DNA from 4 places in the Rahnella sp. PD4 genome. Region 1 is predicted to be linked to each of the others. Evidence: predicted binding sites of a transcription regulator. Region 1 holds the regulator's gene; each other region holds the start of a gene.

Region 1 (5,082 bases):
TGATGTAAGTGTTCGCGAACCTGAGCCACCTGGCGCTCGCCGAACAGTTCGAGGCGCCGGGCATGAAGCTCAGAAAGCGCTTTTTCACCTTCGGCCTGTTGTTTTTGCAACCGGACAAGGTCTTGCTGAGATTTCGCCTCTATTTCTACCAGCCGCGTAATGCGTTCGGTCAGCAATGCACTTTGCTGTTGTACTTTCTGTTGGAGATTCAGGGCGTCAGTCAGGGCATCTTTCGCCTGTTGAAGTGCCCGTGCCAGCTGTTCGTGCTGGCCGGTCAGCGCCTGAGACTGCTGCTCTTCTTCGTCGCGGGCGGTCAGCCATTGCGAGATGTCAGTGGTGTCATGCAGGGTAAACGTCAGATTCAGCGGCATGCTGAGCTGTTGCCAGTTTGCCGTCTGCGCATTCAGTTGCTGCTGATCCTGCTCCATCAGGATCTGCAGACGTCTTTGCTGTTCTTTCAGGCTTTTGATCTTCGCCGCCAGTTCGATACCGCTGGCTTTTACCGCATCGAATTCAAGCTGCATTTTCTCGACGCGCTGTGCGGTTTCAGAAGGTTTGATCTCCTGATAGTGTTCAACCGCCGGATGCGAGGTCGAGCCGCACAACGGGCAGGCTTTACCGCTTTGCAAATTCGCGCGTTCAGCTTCGAGGCTGACGATCAGCATTTCCTGTTTATGCAGCGTTTTTACGTCGTTGAGATGTTCAAGTTGTGTCTGACATTGCAGGCGGATCTTATCCAGGCGCTGCTCTTCCTCAGCCAGTTGTACCTGATACTGCGCAAAATCTTGGTTTTGTTGCTGCACGCGCTGGTTAAGCTGCGGGAAAAGTTGCGCGAGCGAAAAAAGCTGTTGTCGCACCGGCCGGAGTTGCATCAGTTCTGTTTGCCGTTTCTGTAAGGCTGCCAGCGGATGCTGTTTTTCCAGAGCTGCCTGACGCTGCTGTGCGGCGTTAAGGGCTTCGGTCAGTGCGGTCTGCCGGGTTTGATGCTGGCGGTTTTCTTCATCCAGTTTTTGTCGTTCTGCCGTTATTTGCCGCAGTGTTGTGTTCTGGTCAGCGGCCTGTTTCTGCGATTCACTGACCGCCCGCTGTGTTTCTGCCAGTGATTTGTGCCACTGAGCGATTTCACCGTCCAGCGGCAGGATTTTTTCTTCGATCAGCGTTTGCATCCGGCGCTGTTCTTCGGCCTGCTTCTGACGTGCAGTTTGCGCCTGTTCTGCTGCCTGGTTCAGCGGCGCCATCTGCGCGATCTGCTGTTCCTGTTGCTGTATCAGTTGCGTCAGATGCTGCTGAAGGCGTTGTGACTCTTCCTGACAACGCTGACGGTCATTGAGTAACGGACGCAGTTTTTCCGCCGGTTCACTGCGTGCCAGCTGTTGTAACTGCGGCGCGGCGGCCAGATTTTCCTGCTCAGCGGCAGCCAGCTGCAACTGAGATTGCTGAAGTTTTTGCTGCACCTGTTGCCATTGTTGCAGCCAGTTCAGATCCCGCAGGCGTTGCTGCGCCTGTTGGCTGAGGCTGTTTTCCTGTGCGTTCAGTTCAGCATGCTGTGCCTCCAGCGTCTGGCGTTGTTCTTCGCTGAGCAGTTCGATGCCGGACATGCGCTGATGCAGACCGTCGAGTACGATGCGCGCTTCTTTATGTTGCTCAAAGACGCGCTGAGACAGCCGTCCGTAAATTTCGGTGCCGGTCAGTTCTTCCAGCAATTCGGCGCGGTCGTTGGCATCAGCATTCAGAAACGCGGCGAACTGCCCCTGAGACAGCATCATGGATTTGGTGAAACGGCCGAAATCCAGCCCGGTCAGTGTGGCGATGGCGTCGAGTTTGTCGCGCACTTTATCGGCCAGAATTTTGCCGCCGGCCAGTAACGCCAGCTCGACTTTCGGTGCCTGCAAGTTGCCATCCGGCGAATTTTTAGCACGACGCTGGCTCCAGAATGCGCGGTAAGCTACGCCTTTAACTTCAAACTCCACCTCAGCCAGCGATTCGGCGGTGTGGCGGGTCATCAGTTCGTTCTGGCTTGGTGTGATGTTCAGACGTGGCGTCTGATGATAAAGCGCCAGACAAATGGCATCAAGCAGGGTGGTTTTCCCTGCACCGGTCGGGCCGGTGATCGCGAATAATCCGTTGCTGGCGAACGGCTCGGCAGTGAAATCAATTTTCCATTCGCCTTCCAGCGAGTTCAGGTTTTTTAAACGCAGGCTGAGAATTTTCATTGTGCGCTGTCCTCTGCATTCTGACCGTGCGTGACCTGCTCAACAACCTGAGCAAAAAGAGTGCGCATCCGCGCCTGACGGGGGGCATCAGGGTCCGGCTCCAGCGCCAGCCGCCGTTCAAAGACGTCGCTGACGCTCAGTTCACTGAGGGTCTCTTTTTCCTGCTGCTCAATGCTGCTGATGCGCTGTTCTTTGCTGCGGCGCAACAGGACAACTTCCACCGGCAAATCCGCAGTCAGCGCCTGAATACGCCGCTGAATATCGCTGAGATAATCCTGCGTGGCGACTTCGATATCAAGCCAGACGGGTTTTTGTGCATCGCCGCCTTCGAACTGCGCCAGTTGCTTTTCAATTTCCGCCAGCGAGCCTTTGAGTATCTGCATGGGCTGGAAAACAGGAATTTCCAGCGTGTCGATGGCACTGAGCGTTGCCCCGTCGAAATCGAGCAGATACACACTTTTGGCTTTGCTCAGTTCGTCAAAGCTCAGGGCAATTGGCGAACCGCTGTAACGGATGTGGTGAGTTTTTGCGACGCACTGTGCGCGGTGAATATGGCCAAGCGCCACATAATCAACCGGCGGGAACGCCTGCGCGGGGAAGGCGTCAAGTGTGCCTATATAGATGTCACGCACGGAATCAGAAGTACTGACGCCAACGGTGGTCAGATGGCCGGTTGCAATAACGGGCAGCGGTATGCCAAGTTCATCACGCCTGGCCTGCGCGGCCTGCCAGAGCGCGTCATAATGTGCGGCGATGGCTTCCTGCAATGCCAGTTGTTTGTCGCTGCCGGACTGACCGGCCTGACTGGCCAGCAGATCACGCGGGAGTAAAAACGGGATGGCACACAGTACCGCGCCCGGTTTTCCGTCACGCTGACTGAGCACCAAAATCTGTTCAGACAGATTTTCGCCGACAGTGGCAATCACCCGCGTATTCAGGCAGGAAAGTAGCTCGCGTGATTCATTAAGTGTTGCGACGGAATCGTGGTTGCCAGCCAGTACCACCAGCTGACAGCCGGTTTGTTGTAATTCCACCACGAAGCGGTTATACAATTCGCGGGCATAACTGGGCGGTGATCCGGTATCGAAAATATCACCCGCGACAATCACGGCGTCGACCTGATGTTGCTGCACCTGACCGGTCAGCCAGCGCAGAAATGCCTGATGTTCGGCTGCACGGCTTTTGGTGAAAAAGTACTGGCCAAGATGCCAGTCTGACGTGTGGATCAGGCGCATGAGACTCCTGTATGAACCCTGGATGACGACAATGGGGCAAAGTATAAACGTCGGCGGGGGGAGATGTCCCCGATAAATCAGTCCAATTTCAGCGAGATGGCCGCTAATTATCTGTCATATTTGACTGTAATGAACCATTCTTTTCATTCATAAATCTGTCACAAAACTGACGCATAATGGCGCCCGCAATCAAATAAAAGATCGCTAACCTATTGGCAGGACCTACGATGGCTAGACGTATATTGGTGGTTGAAGACGAAGCTCCAATCCGTGAAATGGTGTGTTTTGTACTGGAACAAAATGGCTATCAGGCCGTAGAAGCTGAGGATTTTGATTCAGCGATTGGGCAGCTTGTTGAACCTTACCCTGAACTTATCCTGCTCGACTGGATGTTACCTGGCGGTTCCGGTATTCAGTTTATTAAGCATCTTAAACGTGAGGCGCTGACCCGCGAAATTCCGGTAATGATGTTGACCGCACGCGGTGAAGAAGAAGATCGGGTGCGTGGCCTCGAAGTCGGTGCCGATGATTACATCACCAAACCGTTTTCCCCGAAAGAGCTGGTTGCCCGCATTAAAGCGGTGATGCGTCGCATCTCGCCAATGGCGGTGGAAGAAGTGATCGACATGCAGGGTTTAAGCCTGGATCCCTCGTCTCACCGGGTGATGGCCAACGAACAGGCGCTTGATATGGGGCCGACAGAATTTAAGTTATTACACTTCTTTATGACGCATTCTGAACGTGTTTATAGCCGGGAACAGTTGCTCAATAACGTCTGGGGCACTAACGTTTATGTGGAAGATCGCACCGTAGACGTGCATATTCGTCGTTTGCGTAAGGCGTTGGAAACCAGCGGACATGACAGAATGATCCAGACTGTTCGTGGTACCGGATACCGTTTTTCAACGCGTTATTGAGTCCTCACAGCGGAGAATCTGTGTGCTAGAACGTTTGTCATGGAAACGATTGGCCGGCGAATTTTTTCTCTTTTGTCTGCCAGCGTTAATTCTCGGTATTTTCGTCGGTCATTTCGGCTGGCTCCTGTTTGTGTCGCTGGTTGCGGCACTGGGCTGGAATTATTACAACCAGCTTAAACTCTCTCACTGGCTGTGGCTTGACCGCAGTATTACGCCGCCGAACGGCCGCTGGAGCTGGGAGCCGCTGTTCTACGGGCTTAACCAGATGCAGATGCGCAACCGGCGTCGGCGTCGCGAATTAGGTCAGTTGATCAAACGTTTTCGCAGCGGTGCTGAATCGCTGCCCGATGCCGTGGTGCTGACCACGGAAGAAGGCAATATTTTCTGGTGTAACGGGCTGGCGCAGGATCTGCTCGGTTTCCGCTGGCCGGAAGATAACGGGCAACATATCTTCAACCTGCTGCGTTATCCGGAATTCCGGCTGTGGATCCAGACCCGCGATTTCAGTCGGGCGCTGAATCTGCAACTCAATAACGAGCATTACGTCGAGTTTCGCGTTATGCCTTATTCAGAAGGGCAACTGCTGATGGTGGCACGCGATGTCACACAGATGCGTCAGCTTGAAGGTGCCCGGCGTAACTTCTTTGCTAACGTCAGTCATGAGCTGAGAACCCCGCTGACCGTATTGCAGGGATATCTGGAAATGATGGAAGACGC
Region 2 (5,082 bases), on a different contig from region 1:
GCCAACCTGACGCCAGCCGCGACGCTCTCGCCTGCGGATTACCCGACATCACGCAAGTTTCTGATTTTCAGCATTATGGCGTTTGGTATGTTTCTGGCGCTGATCGACATCCAGATCGTCGCCGCTTCGTTAAACGATGTGCAGGCCGGGCTTTCCGCCGGACCAGATGAAATCAGCTGGGTGCAAACCTCGTATCTGATCGCCGAACTGGTGATGATCCCCTTCTCCGCATTCCTGGCGCAGGCGCTTTCTACCCGCTGGCTGTTCAGCGCATCGGCGGCGTTGTTTACCCTCAGCAGCATCGGTTGCGGATTGTCGTGGAATATTGAGTCGATGATCTTCTTTCGCGCATTGCAGGGTTTTACCGGCGGCGCGATGGTGCCGACAGTATTCGCGACCGGATTCGCGATGTTTCGGGGTAAACAGCAGGCGCTGATCCCGGCGATCCTCGGCATGGTCAGCGTGCTGGCCCCCACACTGGGACCGACGGTGGGTGGCGTGGTGACGCAATTACTCGACTGGCGATGGATTTTCTTCATCAATATCCTGCCAGGCGCTCTGGTTGCCACCGGCGCCGTGTTATTTATTCATGTGGATAAAGCCGATTTCCCGATGCTTAAACGTATCGACTGGGTACATTTGTTGTCGATGGCGATAGCTCTCGGTTGTCTGGAGTATGTGCTGGAAGAAGGCCCGCGAAAAAACTGGTTCAGCGAACCGCAAATCCAGATTTCGGCGTGGTTCTCGCTGGTGGCCTTTGTACTGTTTCTCGAGCGATCCTTTTATTCAAAAAACCCGATCGTACGCCTGAGCCCCTTCCGTGACCCCACATTCACCTTTGCCTGTCTGTTCAATCTGGTGGTCGGTTTTGGTCTGTATGCCTCAACATATCTGACGCCGGTTTTCCTCGGCCGCATCCGAGATTTCAACAGCCTGGAAATTGGCACAACGGTGTTTGTGGTCGGCGTCGGGCAATTCTTCAGTACGATTATCGCCGCCCGATTAATCAGCCGTGTCGACCGGCGGGTCCTGATTACGGTGGGTTTATCCGGTTTCGCACTGAGTTTATGGCTGACGACGACGGTCACAACCTACTGGGGAGCAGAACAGTTCTTCTGGCCGCAGGTGGTGCGCGGCCTGTTCATTATGTTGTGCATCGTGCCGAGTGTGAACATGGCCCTGACCGCGTTTCAGGGGCCGGAACTGCGCTACGCCTCAGGGCTGTTTAATCTGATGCGTAATCTCGGCGGCGCGATTGGTATTGCCACGGTGAATACCTGGCTGCAGGACTGGACCCGCGTGCACGCTGCACGTTTCGGCGAATCGCTGGGACACTATGGGGATCATGCGCAGGAGATGATAGATTCGCTGGCGCAAAAAATTGTCTACCTGACGCCGGACACCGCTCAGGCATTGCTGATGGCAAAAGGGATATTTGGCGCGAAAGTCGCGGCGCAATCCCTGACACTGGCGTTCAACGACATCTTTCAGGTCATGGCGTGGATGTTTGTTGCCGCGCTGGTCATGGTGCCGTTTTGCCGTAAATAAAGTCAGGAATGTGAAGAAAATGTGCAGGCTGCCGCAAAAAATGCGGTTGTGGCAGGGAACTTTTCGAACAAGATGAGAAAGCTTTGGCCTGTTTGAAATAAATCCTTATAATTAGCGGCCCTGAAATGCGATTCGTTACACATACCGTGTCCCTTTCAAGTGCTATGTGCAAGTACACTATTCCTCCGGCCGGTTACGATCGGATCGGGGGGAATTAACATCCTGACAACTGCCAGTGTGGCATTAACGACCAACGAAAATATGAAAATGAGCATTCGCGCAATCCTTACCCTGGTTTTGGCAGTTGCTGCATATAGCCAGGCGTCTTTTGCTGTGGTCTACCCTCTTCCGGCCAATAATGGTCGTCTGGTCGGTGAAAACATCACAGTTACCGTTCCGCAGGGCAGCAGCCTGCCGCTGGAACATTTTGCAGCGCAATACCAGATGGGTTTGAGCAATATGCTCGAAGCTAACCCTGGCGTTGATCCTTATCTGCCAACCCCGGGCACCGTGCTGACTATCCCTCAGCAATTAATCCTGCCTGATACCCCGCATGAAGGCATCGTGATCAACAGTGCTGAAATGCGTCTGTATTACTACCCGAAAGGCACCAATACTGTGGTCGTGCTGCCAATCGGTATCGGTGAACTGGGCAAAGACACCCCGATGAACTGGGTGACTACGGTTCAGCGTAAAAAAGCTGGCCCGACCTGGACCCCGACGGCGAAAATGCATGAAGAATATGCTTCCCGTGGTGAATTCCTGCCCGCCGTCTTCCCTGCTGGCCCGGACAACCCGATGGGGCTGTACGCACTGTATGTTGGCCGTCTGTATGCAGTTCACGGCACCAACGCCAACTTCGGTATCGGTCTGCGCGTGAGCCACGGTTGTGTACGTTTGCGTGATGCCGACATCAAATGGCTGTTCGACAACGTTCCGCAAGGCACCCGCGTTCAGTTTATCAACGAGCCGGTGAAAGCCACCGTTGAGCCGGACGGTAAACGTTATATTGAGATCCATAACCCGCTGTCCTCTAACCAGGAAGAGTTTGATTCCCAGCAGCCGCTGCCAATCACTCTGACCGGTAACGCAAGCAGCGTATCGATGGATCCTGCGGTCAACCAGACTGTGGTTCAGCGCGCTATTGAGATGCGTTCAGGGATGCCGGTTCAGGTTAATTAATTGCGTCCCTGACGTTTTAGTGAAAAAGCTCCGTTCATCGGGGCTTTTTTTTTGCAAACGCAAAAGGAGACTACGGATAACTCCCTCCCCTGCGAAGGGAAGGAGTAAAGCAACATCCTCTCCATCACTGTCATTAAAATGTCACAACTCTGACTTAACCTTTCGGTAACAAAAAATATCTATATGTGTATTTTTATTTCCGATGGTTTATGAAAAGGAGTTTTGACAATGCAACAATCCGTATCTCTTGTGGCCCGCGCCGTGACTGCCGCCCTGCTGCTTTCCACCTCTGCCACTGTCCTCGCCACTGAAACTGACTCGCTGACTGACCGCGCAGCAAAAGGTGTGCTGACAGAACCGGGTGGCGCGCGTCGCCTGAGCGGTGACCAGACCGCCGCGCTGAAAGCGTCACTTTCAGACAAAACGGTGAAAAACGTGATTTTACTGATTGGCGACGGTATGGGGGATTCTGAAATCACCTCCGCCCGCAACTATGCAGAAGGCGCCGGCGGCTATTTTAAAGGTATCGATGCCCTGCCGCTGACCGGTCAGTACACCCATTATTCTCTGGATAAGAAAACGCAGAAACCGAGTTACGTGACCGATTCTGCAGCATCCGCCACCGCCTGGGCGACAGGTGTTAAAAGCTATAACGGCGCGATTGGTGTAGATGTTAACGGTAAAGATCACCAGACTATTCTTGAGATCGCCAAAGCCGCAGGCAAGGCCACCGGCAACGTCTCCACTGCCGAATTGCAGGATGCAACCCCGGCTGCGCAAATCGCCCACGTAACCTCACGTAAGTGCTACGGTCCGGAAGAAACGGCGGAAAAATGTGCCAGCAACGGGCTGGAAAACGGCGGACGTGGTTCGATCACCGAACAGTTATTGCAAACCCGCGCAGACGTCACGCTGGGCGGCGGCAGAAAATCTTTCAGCCAGTTGGCTAAAGCCGGTGAGTTCCAGGGTAAATCCCTGAAAGATCAGGCACTGGCACAGGGTTACGTGTGGGTGGAAAACGCGGAGCAGCTCAGTGCTGTCACGCAGGCAGACCAGAAGAAACCGGTTCTTGGCCTGTTCTCCGAGGGCAACATGCCGGTACGCTGGCAGGGTCCGAAGGCCACTTATCACGGCAACATTGATAAACCGGCTGTTACCTGTGAAGCCAATCCGCAGCGCACCGCAGACATCCCGACGCTGGCCGTTATGACTGAAAAAGCCATCGACTTGCTGAAAACGAATCAGAACGGTTTCTTCCTGCAGGTTGAAGGCGCATCGATTGATAAACAAGATCACGCCGCTAATCCATGCGGCCAGTTCGGGGAAACAGTGGATCTGGATGAAGCGGTGCAAAAAGCGCTGGCGTTCGCCCGACAGGACGGCAACACGCTGGTTATCGTCACCGCCGATCATGCCCATTCCAGCCAGATTATCGAAACCGATGCCAAAGCGCCCGGCCTGACGCAAACACTGACCACCAAAGACGGTGCGCCGATGACTATCAGTTACGGCAACTCAGAAGAGGATTCACAGGGGCACACCGGGACACAACTGCGTATCGCCGCGTTCGGGCCGCATGCAGCGAATGTGGTCGGTCTGACCGACCAGACGGATTTGTTCTATACGATGCGGGATGCCATGGCGATTAAGTGATAGTTTTTCAAAGGGAGATGTCCCTTTGGAACCCTTCGAAACCGGATTGGGTAAGTTTTGGTTTCTCAGTTGCACTGAACGCCTGATCGAGAAACTTTCGGTTTCTTACGTGCGAGGCTCACTTAACGCGCTGCGCCGAAACCGCCCAAGAGGGAAAAGTGCTTTTCCCTCTTGGATCTCCCTTCGCTTTTTCAACAAGCGCTTCTGCTCGCTGGCTATGTTTCAGGTATCACCCGGTTCCAAAATACCGCCGGAGGGAGAGGTGGAAAACCGCGCATCTGTTTGCGCGGGTTGTAACCCGAACGAAGGGCACCGCGCAGCGGCGGGATTTTGCGGCTATCACACACCTATCTGAAACATAGCCTCCAGCGGCAGCGCGCAGTTAAAAAGCGCGGAGTCCAGAGGCCCGCGCGTTACCGGGTCTCTGGTCGGTGTGGGCCGACGCCCACGACCTTGAATTTGAAGCAATCAGCTCAGGATATTATCCAGTCTGTCGTCATCAATCCCGTCCGGCTCCAGATGCGCTGTCACATCCGCTGACTTGAATAATTTACTGACCGCCATTTCAGCAGCATCACCAATATCGTGTCCGATATCCACCGTCAGATTGCCATCCACCTCAAGGTGGAACTCGACAAACACACGGTCACCGCCGTTGCGGGTGCGGATGTCATGCACGCCACGCACACCTTCCACACT
Region 3 (5,082 bases), on a different contig from region 1:
TCGGCGGTAAACTTCGGAGGGTGTACCGATTTGTTCGGCAATGCCTTTGTTCATCACGATCACACGCTCAGCCAGCGTCATGGCTTCGACCTGATCGTGCGTGACATACAAACTGGTGGTGCGCAGACGGCGGTGAAGCTGTTGCAGTTCGAGGCGCATCTGCACCCGCAGTTTGGCATCGAGGTTGGACAGCGGTTCGTCGAACAGGAATACCGCCGGTTCACGCACGATAGCGCGGCCCATCGCCACACGCTGACGCTGGCCACCGGAAAGCTCACGCGGTTTGCGTTTGAGCAGCGGGCCGAGTTCCAGGATACGCGCCGCCTCTTCGACGCGGTCGAGGATCTGCGCCTTGCCGAAGCCACGAATTTTCAGGCCATATGCCATGTTGTCGAACACGGTCATGTGCGGATACAGCGCGTAGTTCTGAAATACCATCGCGATGCCGCGGTCTTTCGGTTCCAGTTCGGTGACGCGCTGGTCGTTGATATAAATATCACCGGAGGTGGTGCGCTCCAGCCCGGCAACCATACGCAGCAGGGTGGATTTTCCGCAGCCGGAAGGACCGACCATCACGATGAATTCGCCGTCAGCGACGTCCAGGTCAATGCTCTGGATAATCTGGTTTTTGCCGTCGTAGGATTTGGTCACTGCCTGTAATTTCAAATTTGCCATTTCAGTTTACTTCTCACTGTCTACCAGGCCGCGCACAAACCAGCGCTGCATCAGGAGCACCACCGCCAGCGGTGGCAATAAGGTCAGGATCATGGCCGCCATCACCTGATTCCATTGGGTCGAGCCGTCGCCGGAAGAAATCATGCTTTTAATCCCCGCCACCGCCGTGCCCATCGAGGCATCATTGGTGATCAGGATCGGCCATAAATACTGGTTCCAGCCATAGATGAAGGTGATGACGAACAGCGCTGCAAGGTTGGTTTTTGACAGCGGCAAAACGATGTCCCAGAAGAAGCGCATCGCGCCAGCACCGTCGATACGCGCCGCTTCCAGCAGCTCATCCGGCAAGGTCATAAAGAACTGACGGAACAGGAAGGTCGCGGTCGCAGACGCCATCATCGGCAACGTCAGTCCGGTGTAGCTGTCGAGCATATGCAGATTGGCGATCACCTGCACGGTCGGGAAAATACGCACTTCCACCGGCAACATCAGCGTCATAAAAATCAGCCAGAAGAACAGATTACGCAGCGGAAAACGAAAATAGACAATCGCGTAGGCCGACAACATGGATACCGAAATCTTACCGATGGTGATCACCATCGCCATGATGAAGCTGTTGAACAGCATCCGCCCGAATGCCGGACTGCTGTTGCCCGCGCCCTGCGTCCAGATGATGCTGATGTTTTCCCATAAATGCGTGCCTGGGATCAGCGTCATCGGCACGTCAAAAATTTGTTTGTTATCCAGAGATGCCGCCACAAACGCGACATACAGCGGAAAGAGGATCACCAGCACGCCGAGCAGCAGCATGATGTGGCTGAAAATATCCAGCCCTCTGCGGTTTTCAATCATTGGTAACGCACCTTACGCTCGACAAAGCGGAACTGAATGAACGTCAGGCCGCAAACCAGCAACATCAGAATCACGGACTGCGCGGCAGAACTGGACAAGTCCAGACCGGAGAAACCTTCGCGATACACTTTGTAAATCAGGGTAGTTGTCGCCTGTACCGGGCCACCGGCCGTCGCGGCATCAATCACCGGGAAGGTATCAAAGAAGGCGTAGACCAGATTGACCACCAGCAGGAAGAAACTGACCGGCGAAATCAGCGGCAACACCAAATGGAAGAACCGGCGAACCGGACCCGCACCATCGATAGCCGCCGCCTCCACCAGAGATTTGGGGATCGACTGCAATGCCGCCAGGAAGAACAGGAAGTTGTAACTGATTTGCTTCCAGACCGATGCCAGCACCACCAGAAACATCGCCTGACCGCTGTTTTGCGCGTGGTTCCAGTTATAGCCCATCGAGCCTAAGAAATGGGTGATCAGACCGAGGCCGGGGCTGAACAGGAACATCCACAATACGGCGGCCACGGCAGGCGCAACGGCGTATGGCAGGATCATCAGCGTCTGATAAATCCGGCTGCCGCGTACAACGTGATCGACCAGCGCCGCGAAAAACAGCGAAACGGCCAGCCCGATAAACGCCACCATAAAGCTGAATTTCAACGTGGTATAAAACGAATCGAGATAGTACGGGTCCTGAAACAGCTGTATGAAGTTAGTCAGACCGGCAAACGTACTGGATAAGCCGAACGGATCCAGCGTCTGAACCGAATACCACAGCGCCTGACCTGCAGGCCACAGGAAAAATATCGCGGTGATCAGCAGCTGTGGCAATACCAGCGCGTAGGGCAGCCAGCTGCAACCAAAACCGGGACGGTGTGAACTCATGATGGTGTACTCGTTGATGCGATGGCGGGTTTAGCTCCTCCCCCTGCGAAGGGGAGGTTGGGAGAGGGTTTTGCAAACGACTAAGCTGTCTTTAATACCCCACCAACCCTCCCCTTCGCTGGGGAGGGAGCAAAACTGGATTACTTAGTAGAAGCTTCGAAGCGACGGAGTAACAAATTCCCGCGCTGTACCGCAGTATCTAATGCTTCTTTGGCAGTTTTCTTACCACTCCATACGCTTTCCAGTTCTTCATCCACGATGGTGCGGATCTGAGGCATGTTGCCCAGACGCAGACCCTTGGTGAACGGCAATGGCGGCTTGTTCAGCATCTGGCGGGTAGCAACGTCAGAACCCGGGTTCTTGTCGTAGAAGCCCTCTTTTTTGGTCAGTTCATACGCGGCGGTGGTCACCGGCAGATAACCGGTTTTCTGATGCCATTCGGCAGCAATTTCAGGTGTGGTCAGGAATTGCAGGAATTCGGCAACGCCTTTGTAGGTATTTTTGTCTTTGCCGTTCATTACCCACAGGCTTGCACCACCGATGATGGCGTTTTGTGGGGCGCCTTTGATGTCTGCGTCGTAAGGCATCATGCCTACGCCATAGCTGAATTTAGAATACTGACGGATGTCAGCCAGGGAACCGGAAGAGGCGGTGGTCATTGCGCAATCGCCGTTATAGAACTTGGCGGTGGATTCATCCTTACGACCAAAATAGGTGAAATCACCTTTTTTGTTCATGTCTTCCAGCATCTGAATATGTTTGATTTGCTCTGGTTTGTTGAATTCCAAAACAGCATCCGTGCCATCGAAGCCATTATTTTTGGTAGCGATCGGCAGACCATGCCAGGCGCTGAAGTTCTCGATTTGGATCCAACCCTGCCAGCCACTGGCGTAGCCACATTTCATGCCAGCTTCACGTAATTTCTCGGTGTACACCGCCATATCCTGCCAGGTTTTTGGCGGCTGATCCGGATTAAGACCGGCTTTCTTAAAAGCGTCTTTGTTGTAATACAGCACCGGCGTGGAGCTGTTGAAAGGCTGGGACAGCAGGCGGCCTTTGGAATCGGAGTAATAACCCGAAACAGTCGGCACAAACTGGGAAACGTCTTCTTTAATCCCTGCATCACTGAACACTTCGTAAACCGGTTTGATGGCTTTGCTGGCCATCATGGTCGCGGTGCCCACTTCGTAAACCTGCAGAATCGCAGGCGCATTACCGGTTCGGTACGCTGCAATCCCAGCCGCCAGGCTTTCGTCGTATTTGCCTTTATAGACAGGCACAATTTTGACATCAGGGTGCGTCTGGTTAAAACGGTCGGCCAGCGAGTTCACTTCTTTGCCTAACTCGCCATCCATAGAGTGCCAGAAAGGAATTTCTGTCACAGCAAAAGCATTGGCGCTGAAAGCCAGCGCCAGCGCGGTGCCAATGACCGTTTTTTTGAGGTTGATGAACATGCCTGTCTCCTGAATTCTGCTGGTGTAGAACAAGTGCAGAGAAATAATGGATATTAAGAAACGTTTTTATTCGGGAGCTAACATGACATGGAAAAATGACAGAAAAACATAAAATCAATGACAGTAATATGACAGCGATGTTAAATAAAGCTTTGTAGGGCATTGCTTAATTCATAATGAATTCGACTTGAACAGCCACTAAAATTATCATGCACTCAGAAAAATCTACCACCCACCTCATTTACAACCCCTTAAATAACATACAAATACAAGGTGAAATTAAGAAAAATGGAAGATAAGAACATATGCCAGATAAAATATGGACGATAGAGGAATTTAAAAAGCAATCCAATCTGGGATTGTTTCACAGAAGGGCCAATGTTTATCTGGCTCATATTGATACGCTCTTACAACATTACAAAATCATTACGTTAGAAACGCCCGATTTAGAAGCCAATCTGCTGCTAATGATTTGTGATGCCTGTCAGAAATATTATCACCGTAAGCCTGCAAACCATCGCGCTGCGGCGGTCATGATACTTCATGATCAGGCTCTTAAACGCGCTAAGGCCCTCACTCTTCAACTCGTGACCGGCGATAGCTCAGGCCACGGACTTCGGGGTTGGGCTAAAGTCAGGGCGGCAGTAAAACCTTTTGTGGTGGGAATAACGGGCAAAACACATCACCGTTTACATCAAGATTACTGGCAGGAAGCATTAATACCCGGCCATTTTCCTTTAGCAAGGGCCATTGCTTATAGTAAAGACCCGTTATCAATCTGGAAGACGTCCTCAAGCCCATTGAGTTTTTTGGACTGGCTGCGTGAATTTTATATTCCGGATATGTTTGATAATAAAAAGGGAGAAGAATTACTACGCAGACTGCAAATGGGCGTCACTTATTTAGACAGCGCACAGCGTGAAGATAAAAAAATTTATATCAACAATGGCATCATTTATAATTCACGCGGTGAACGGTTTCACACGGGTAATATGAGCACCAATACTGCTGGCGAGGGATGGGCCATATTTGTGATGGCGCCCAATAATAGCCTTTACGCTAACGATCATAGGGTGGATATTTTCCACCACTCGAGCTTCCTGAGCGGCGCGCCAGTACAGGCTGCCGGTGAAATAGCGGTAAATAATGGAATTTTGGTCGGGATTACTTGTAAAAGCGGCCATTACCGCCCGAATGCGGCCAGTTTTGTGCGCATT
Region 4 (5,082 bases), on a different contig from region 1:
AGAGGAAGCCTCTTCAGCCTCGCGCTCGTTGCAGGATCAGGCTGACGGCCTGGCGAGACTGGTCGGCGAATTCCGTCTCAGCGACGCCACGGCTCAGCATCAGTCCCGGGCAAAACCGGCGCGGGCACTAGCCGCCCTTCCACGCACGGAAAAGCCGGGTGCGCACTCCACAAATGAGTCCGACTGGCAAAGCTTCTGATCAGGCTTTTGCCGTCGTCTCGTTACCGGGAGAACGTCATTATGGAAAATCTTCAGGAGCATGCCGGCCATCTGGAAAAACACAGGGCGCTGATCGAGAGCTTCGAACAGATGGCGGTGCTGGTGAATCAGCTTGCTACGGGAGAATACCGTTCACTGGATTTGTACATTAATAACTGCCGACATTTCCGCGATCGCAGTCTGGAAGTTCAGGCGGTGCTGGCAGATAAGCGTTTTGAAACCTACCTGATGCGCAATGATATTACGCTGTATTACAGCATTCACAGCGTAAATATGGCCTTCGGCATGATGACCAATATGCTGGAAAATTTGAAAGGTTTTTTGTCCTGAGAAGGTGTTACCGGGGGACTCCAAAACGCCAGTCAGGCTGCCGTTCACGACAGGAGACTATGAGTTCAAAGTGACCGTATCCTAAAAGTACGTTTTAGCTGACCCCGCTACCTCAGAAAGGGTGGCGGGGTTTCTTGTGGTTCGTATTATTGGGTTTTACGCGTAGACTGCCCAACCTCACAAACCCGCTGTGATTATCCCGTAATAAAAACAATACCGCCCACAGGTGGCATTAAAACATCTGGACAGATAAACGCGGCAAGCCGCTAGCCTGCTTATGCAACCCAGCGGCCTTGCTCACCGGCGTGAACCGCTCGCTAAACACGACATAGGATCTGTCGGTCAGTGGCGACCACTACCCTATGTCGTGTTTTTCTGCTTTTGAGGGGGGAGATTTTCCTGTTTGACATCAAAATTAGATTTTTTGTCGAGGTGCTCTGGATCACGAACTTTAATGTCTCAAATGCAGGTGAGATCACCAACTATTTATTCAGATCACCATTTTTATTATTGCAAAACACCACCAGATCCTGCGCACAGGCCCACGCCGAACTCCACGCCCACTGGAAGTTATATCCACCCAGCCAGCCGGTGACATCCACTACTTCACCGATAAAATACAAGCCCGGCACCTTAGCGGCGGCCATGGTTTTGGACGACAACTCTTTGGTATCGACGCCGCCAAGCGTCACTTCTGCCGTGCGGTAACCTTCGGTGCCGTTGGGCTGAACCTGCCAGTTTTGCAGTTGTTCAACCAGTTCCGCCTGCTGCGGCACATTCAGCTGTTTCAGCGTGACGTCCGGCAACTGACCCAGCGTTTGCAGGCACTCCACCAGACGTTTCGGCAGTTGCATCGCCAGCGTATTTTTCAGGCTCTGATTCGGGTGTTCCTGACGCTGCGTATTCAGAAACGCCGCCAGATCAACATCAGGAAGTAAGTTAACGCTCACAAACTCACCCGGCTGCCAGTAGCTCGAAAGCTGTAAAACTGCCGGACCGGACATGCCACGATGGGTGAAAAGAATGCTTTCACGGAAAACCGTGCCGTCTTGCGCAGTCAGAACCGCAGGCACTGACACGCCGGAAAGCGTCTGCAAATGATCGAGCAGCGGTTTGTGCAGGGTAAACGGCACCAGACCGGCGCGGGTCGGCAGCACTTTCAGGCCAAACTGTTCCGCCAGACGGTAACCGAAGGGTGTCGCGCCCAGCCCCGGCATGGAAAGCCCGCCGCTGGCAATAACAAGTGAGTGAGTGCTTACAGTGGAGCCATTCACCTTGATGACAAAGCCATTTTCGGTTTTCTGCACATCGGAAATCTCGCTGCGCAGGCGTACATCGACATTGCCCAGCCCGCATTCTTTATCGAGCATGCTGACGATTTGCTGTGCCGAGTCGTCGCAGAACAACTGCCCGAGGGTTTTCTCGTGCCAGGCGATGCCGTAACGGTTGACCATATCGATGAAATCCCACTGGGTGTAACGCGCCAGCGCGGATTTACAAAAATGCGGATTTTCGGAAAGATAGGCAGCGGGTTCAGCATAAAGGTTGGTGAAATTGCAGCGTCCGCCGCCTGACATCAAAATTTTGCGTCCGGTTTTTTTGCCGTTATCCAGCAGCAGAACCCGGCAGCCACCTTGTCCGGCCTGCGCCGCGCAGAACATGCCTGCCGCACCTGCACCAATGACTACCACATCAACCTGTTCCACTTTCGGCCTCTCTTTTACGGAAATTCAACTACGTTTTACATAAGGTTCGCCCTGTTTACCGGGGCGTTGAGCCGCGGATTGTAAGGGACAGGCGCCTGTTAAACCAGCCAACAGACCGTTTCCTGAACGTCGTAAGTAAATGTTTCAATCACCAAAGGAGGAATAACTTTTTGATAAATAAAAACTTAACCAAATCCAGGGTAGATATTGGACTGTTTTTAGTCAAAAAAATGTCATATTTTCCTTTTCCCCTCCCCCTGTTCTCGCAGATAATGCGCGGCGTTCATGACCACTAACTGGCGTAACAATTATGCTGCATCTATTTGCCGGATTGGATATTCATACCGGTTCGTTATTGATTCTCGCGTTACTGTTTGTTCTGTTCTATGAAGCCATTAACGGCTTCCATGATACGGCCAACGCAGTGGCAACCGTCATCTATACCCGGGCAATGCGTTCGCAATTAGCGGTCGTGATGGCAGGGGTATTTAACTTCTTTGGCGTCCTGCTCGGTGGTTTGAGTGTGGCTTATGCCATCGTTCATTTACTGCCAACTGATTTGCTGCTCAACGTGGGTTCTGCTCATGGCCTTGCCATGGTGTTTTCTATGTTACTGGCGGCGATCATCTGGAACCTTGGCACCTGGTATTTCGGCCTGCCGGCGTCCAGTTCCCATACCCTGATCGGCGCCATCATTGGCGTAGGGCTGACCAATGCATTAATGACTCACACCTCTGTGGTCGATGCGTTAAACATCCCCAAAATGATCGGTATTTTTGCCTCACTGATCGTCTCCCCGCTGGTCGGGATGATTATGGCAGGTACCATGATTTTCCTGCTGCGCCGTTACTGGAGTGGCAACAAGAAACATGCACGTATCCACCTGACCCCTGCTGAACGGGAAAAGAAAGATGGCAAGAAAAAGCCGCCATTCTGGACACGTATCGGCCTGATCCTGTCGGCTATCGGCGTGAGTTTCTCTCATGGCGCTAATGATGGTCAGAAAGGTATTGGCCTGATCATGCTGGTTCTGATTGGTGTGGCTCCGGCGGGTTTTGTGCTGAACATGAGTGCAACCGGTTACGACATTACCCGTACCCGCGACGCCGTGACCCACCTCGGACAGTATTATCAGCAACATGCTGATGCCGTACCGCATGTGGTAGCACTGACACCGATAGTGCCTGCACCTGATGTTAATATCGCACCGACTGACGAGCCCAAAGTGTTCCACTGCGACAGCAGCCACGCACTTGACGCCATTGGTCGTGCGCAAAGCCTGCTGACTAATCTGCAATCTTATAGCGACCTGTCACCGGACGAACGCAGCCATATGCGTCGCCTGCTGATGTGTGTTTCTGATACTGCGGATAAAGTGGCGAAGCTGCCGGAAACTTCCGCCGCAGATAAACGCTTCCTCGGCGAGCTGAAAACCGACATTCTGCAAACCGTCGAATATGCACCTATCTGGATCATTATCGCGGTAGCGCTGGCGCTGGCACTGGGTACCATGATTGGCTGGAAACGTGTTGCGACCACCATCGGTGAGAAGATTGGTAAGAAAGGCATGACTTACGCACAGGGGCTGTCAGCACAGCTTACTGCGGCAGTGTCCATCGGCGTAGCCAGCTACACCGGCATGCCAGTTTCCACCACGCATGTGTTGTCGTCTGCCGTCGCGGGCACCATGATTGTCGATGGCGGCGGTGTGCAGTCGAAAACCGTGAAAAACATCGCGATGGCGTGGATATTAACCCTGCCGGTGTCGATTGTGCTTTCCGGTGTCCTGTACTGGATTGCCCTGAAGCTGATCTGATGCTTGTCTGACAGGCAGTAAAAAGGCGACCTTGCTCAGCAGGTCGCCTTTTTTGTTTCCTTATTCACTCATCCTCCCTCACGTTTCTTTCAGTTTCTAATACCAGATCAGCATCGCTAACATACTGATTAATATTAAACCGACCAGTGCCGTAGTCAGGATAAACTGACCGCGAACCCGCTCACAACGGCGAATAAACTCAGGATCGTGATGTTCAACGTAGCGCTGAGCATAAATATAGCGTACCAACCTTATTTGCTTGCCAGGCTGACCGTGAGCCGTAAAAAACCCTCCGCCATCGACGTACTGATACAACAGCGGATCGCACCCCCGCAGAACCACCAGCAATGCGCGCAAAGAAGAGTAATAGCGCAGCATATTCACTACACATACAAAACATAAAGCCCAAAACAGCGCAACGGGACTGATCATGATTCCCCCTCAAGGCGAACTGACACCGCGCAATGCGCCCGTCATGCTGGCACACACCCGGCGTTTCGCCCTGCCTTTCCGCAATTTCACACCCCCGGGCTACCTTCGCCCGCCCTCTTTTCGTACCACAGAAGATTGCCAAAGCAGGAGACGCCTGCATTATTGAGTGTAGGAAACGAATCCGAAACTGTTCATATTATTTATATCTATGGATTCTCAGATAAGGAAATGGGATCTGTATGCTTGATTTATTTAACCATTTTGGCGCTATACTGACGTCATGACATCCGCATGACGCTGATATTGCTATTAACCGACTTATGGAAGGAGTTTTCTTATGGCTTACAAACACATACTTATTGCTGTGGACCTGTCGCCGGAGAGCAAAGTTCTGGTCGAGAAAGCCGTTTCCATGGCGCGCCCGTATAACGCCAAAGTGTCCCTGATCCACGTTGATGTGAACTATTCAGACCTGTATACGGGTCTTATCGACGTTAACCTGGGCGACATGCAGAAACGTATTTCCGAAGAAACCCATCACGCGTTGAACGAACTGTCGCAAAATGCCGGCTATCCGAT

The links. Region 1 encodes PhoB, which activates phosphate uptake and scavenging genes when phosphate is short. Its sites were predicted from a motif close to CTGTCATAAAACTGNCNNAT; they were not measured.
Region 2: the regulator PhoB is predicted to act here: its motif matches at 2,858-2,877, upstream of phoA (alkaline phosphatase).
Region 3: the regulator PhoB is predicted to act here: its motif matches at 3,981-4,000, upstream of ugpB (sn-glycerol-3-phosphate ABC transporter substrate-binding protein UgpB).
Region 4: the regulator PhoB is predicted to act here: its motif matches at 2,475-2,494, upstream of pitA (inorganic phosphate transporter PitA).

Annotation. Positions count from the first base shown of each region.
Region 1 is NZ_JBLZQF010000003.1:514,900-519,981, forward strand. It holds gene sbcC (exonuclease subunit SbcC) at 1-2,213, opposite strand, end outside; gene sbcD (exonuclease subunit SbcD) at 2,210-3,448, opposite strand; gene phoB (phosphate response regulator transcription factor PhoB) at 3,676-4,365, shown strand; gene phoR (phosphate regulon sensor histidine kinase PhoR) at 4,388-5,082, shown strand, end outside.
Region 2 is NZ_JBLZQF010000001.1:102,420-107,501, reverse strand. It holds gene ACOZIO_RS00470 (DHA2 family efflux MFS transporter permease subunit) at 1-1,548, shown strand, start outside; gene ACOZIO_RS00465 (L,D-transpeptidase family protein) at 1,810-2,730, shown strand; gene phoA (alkaline phosphatase) at 2,959-4,383, shown strand; gene ACOZIO_RS00455 (cation diffusion facilitator family transporter) at 4,852-5,082, opposite strand, start outside.
Region 3 is NZ_JBLZQF010000012.1:39,067-44,148, forward strand. It holds gene ACOZIO_RS22050 (sn-glycerol-3-phosphate import ATP-binding protein UgpC) at 1-675, opposite strand, end outside; gene ugpE (sn-glycerol-3-phosphate ABC transporter permease UgpE) at 682-1,527, opposite strand; gene ugpA (sn-glycerol-3-phosphate ABC transporter permease UgpA) at 1,524-2,411, opposite strand; gene ugpB (sn-glycerol-3-phosphate ABC transporter substrate-binding protein UgpB) at 2,552-3,865, opposite strand; gene ACOZIO_RS22070 (hypothetical protein) at 4,171-5,082, shown strand, end outside.
Region 4 is NZ_JBLZQF010000005.1:136,453-141,534, forward strand. It holds gene ACOZIO_RS14625 (methyl-accepting chemotaxis protein) at 1-199, shown strand, start outside; gene ACOZIO_RS14630 (hypothetical protein) at 241-549, shown strand; gene ACOZIO_RS14635 (NAD(P)/FAD-dependent oxidoreductase) at 1,032-2,255, opposite strand; gene pitA (inorganic phosphate transporter PitA) at 2,566-4,071, shown strand; gene uspB (universal stress protein UspB) at 4,168-4,503, opposite strand; gene uspA (universal stress protein UspA) at 4,841-5,082, shown strand, end outside.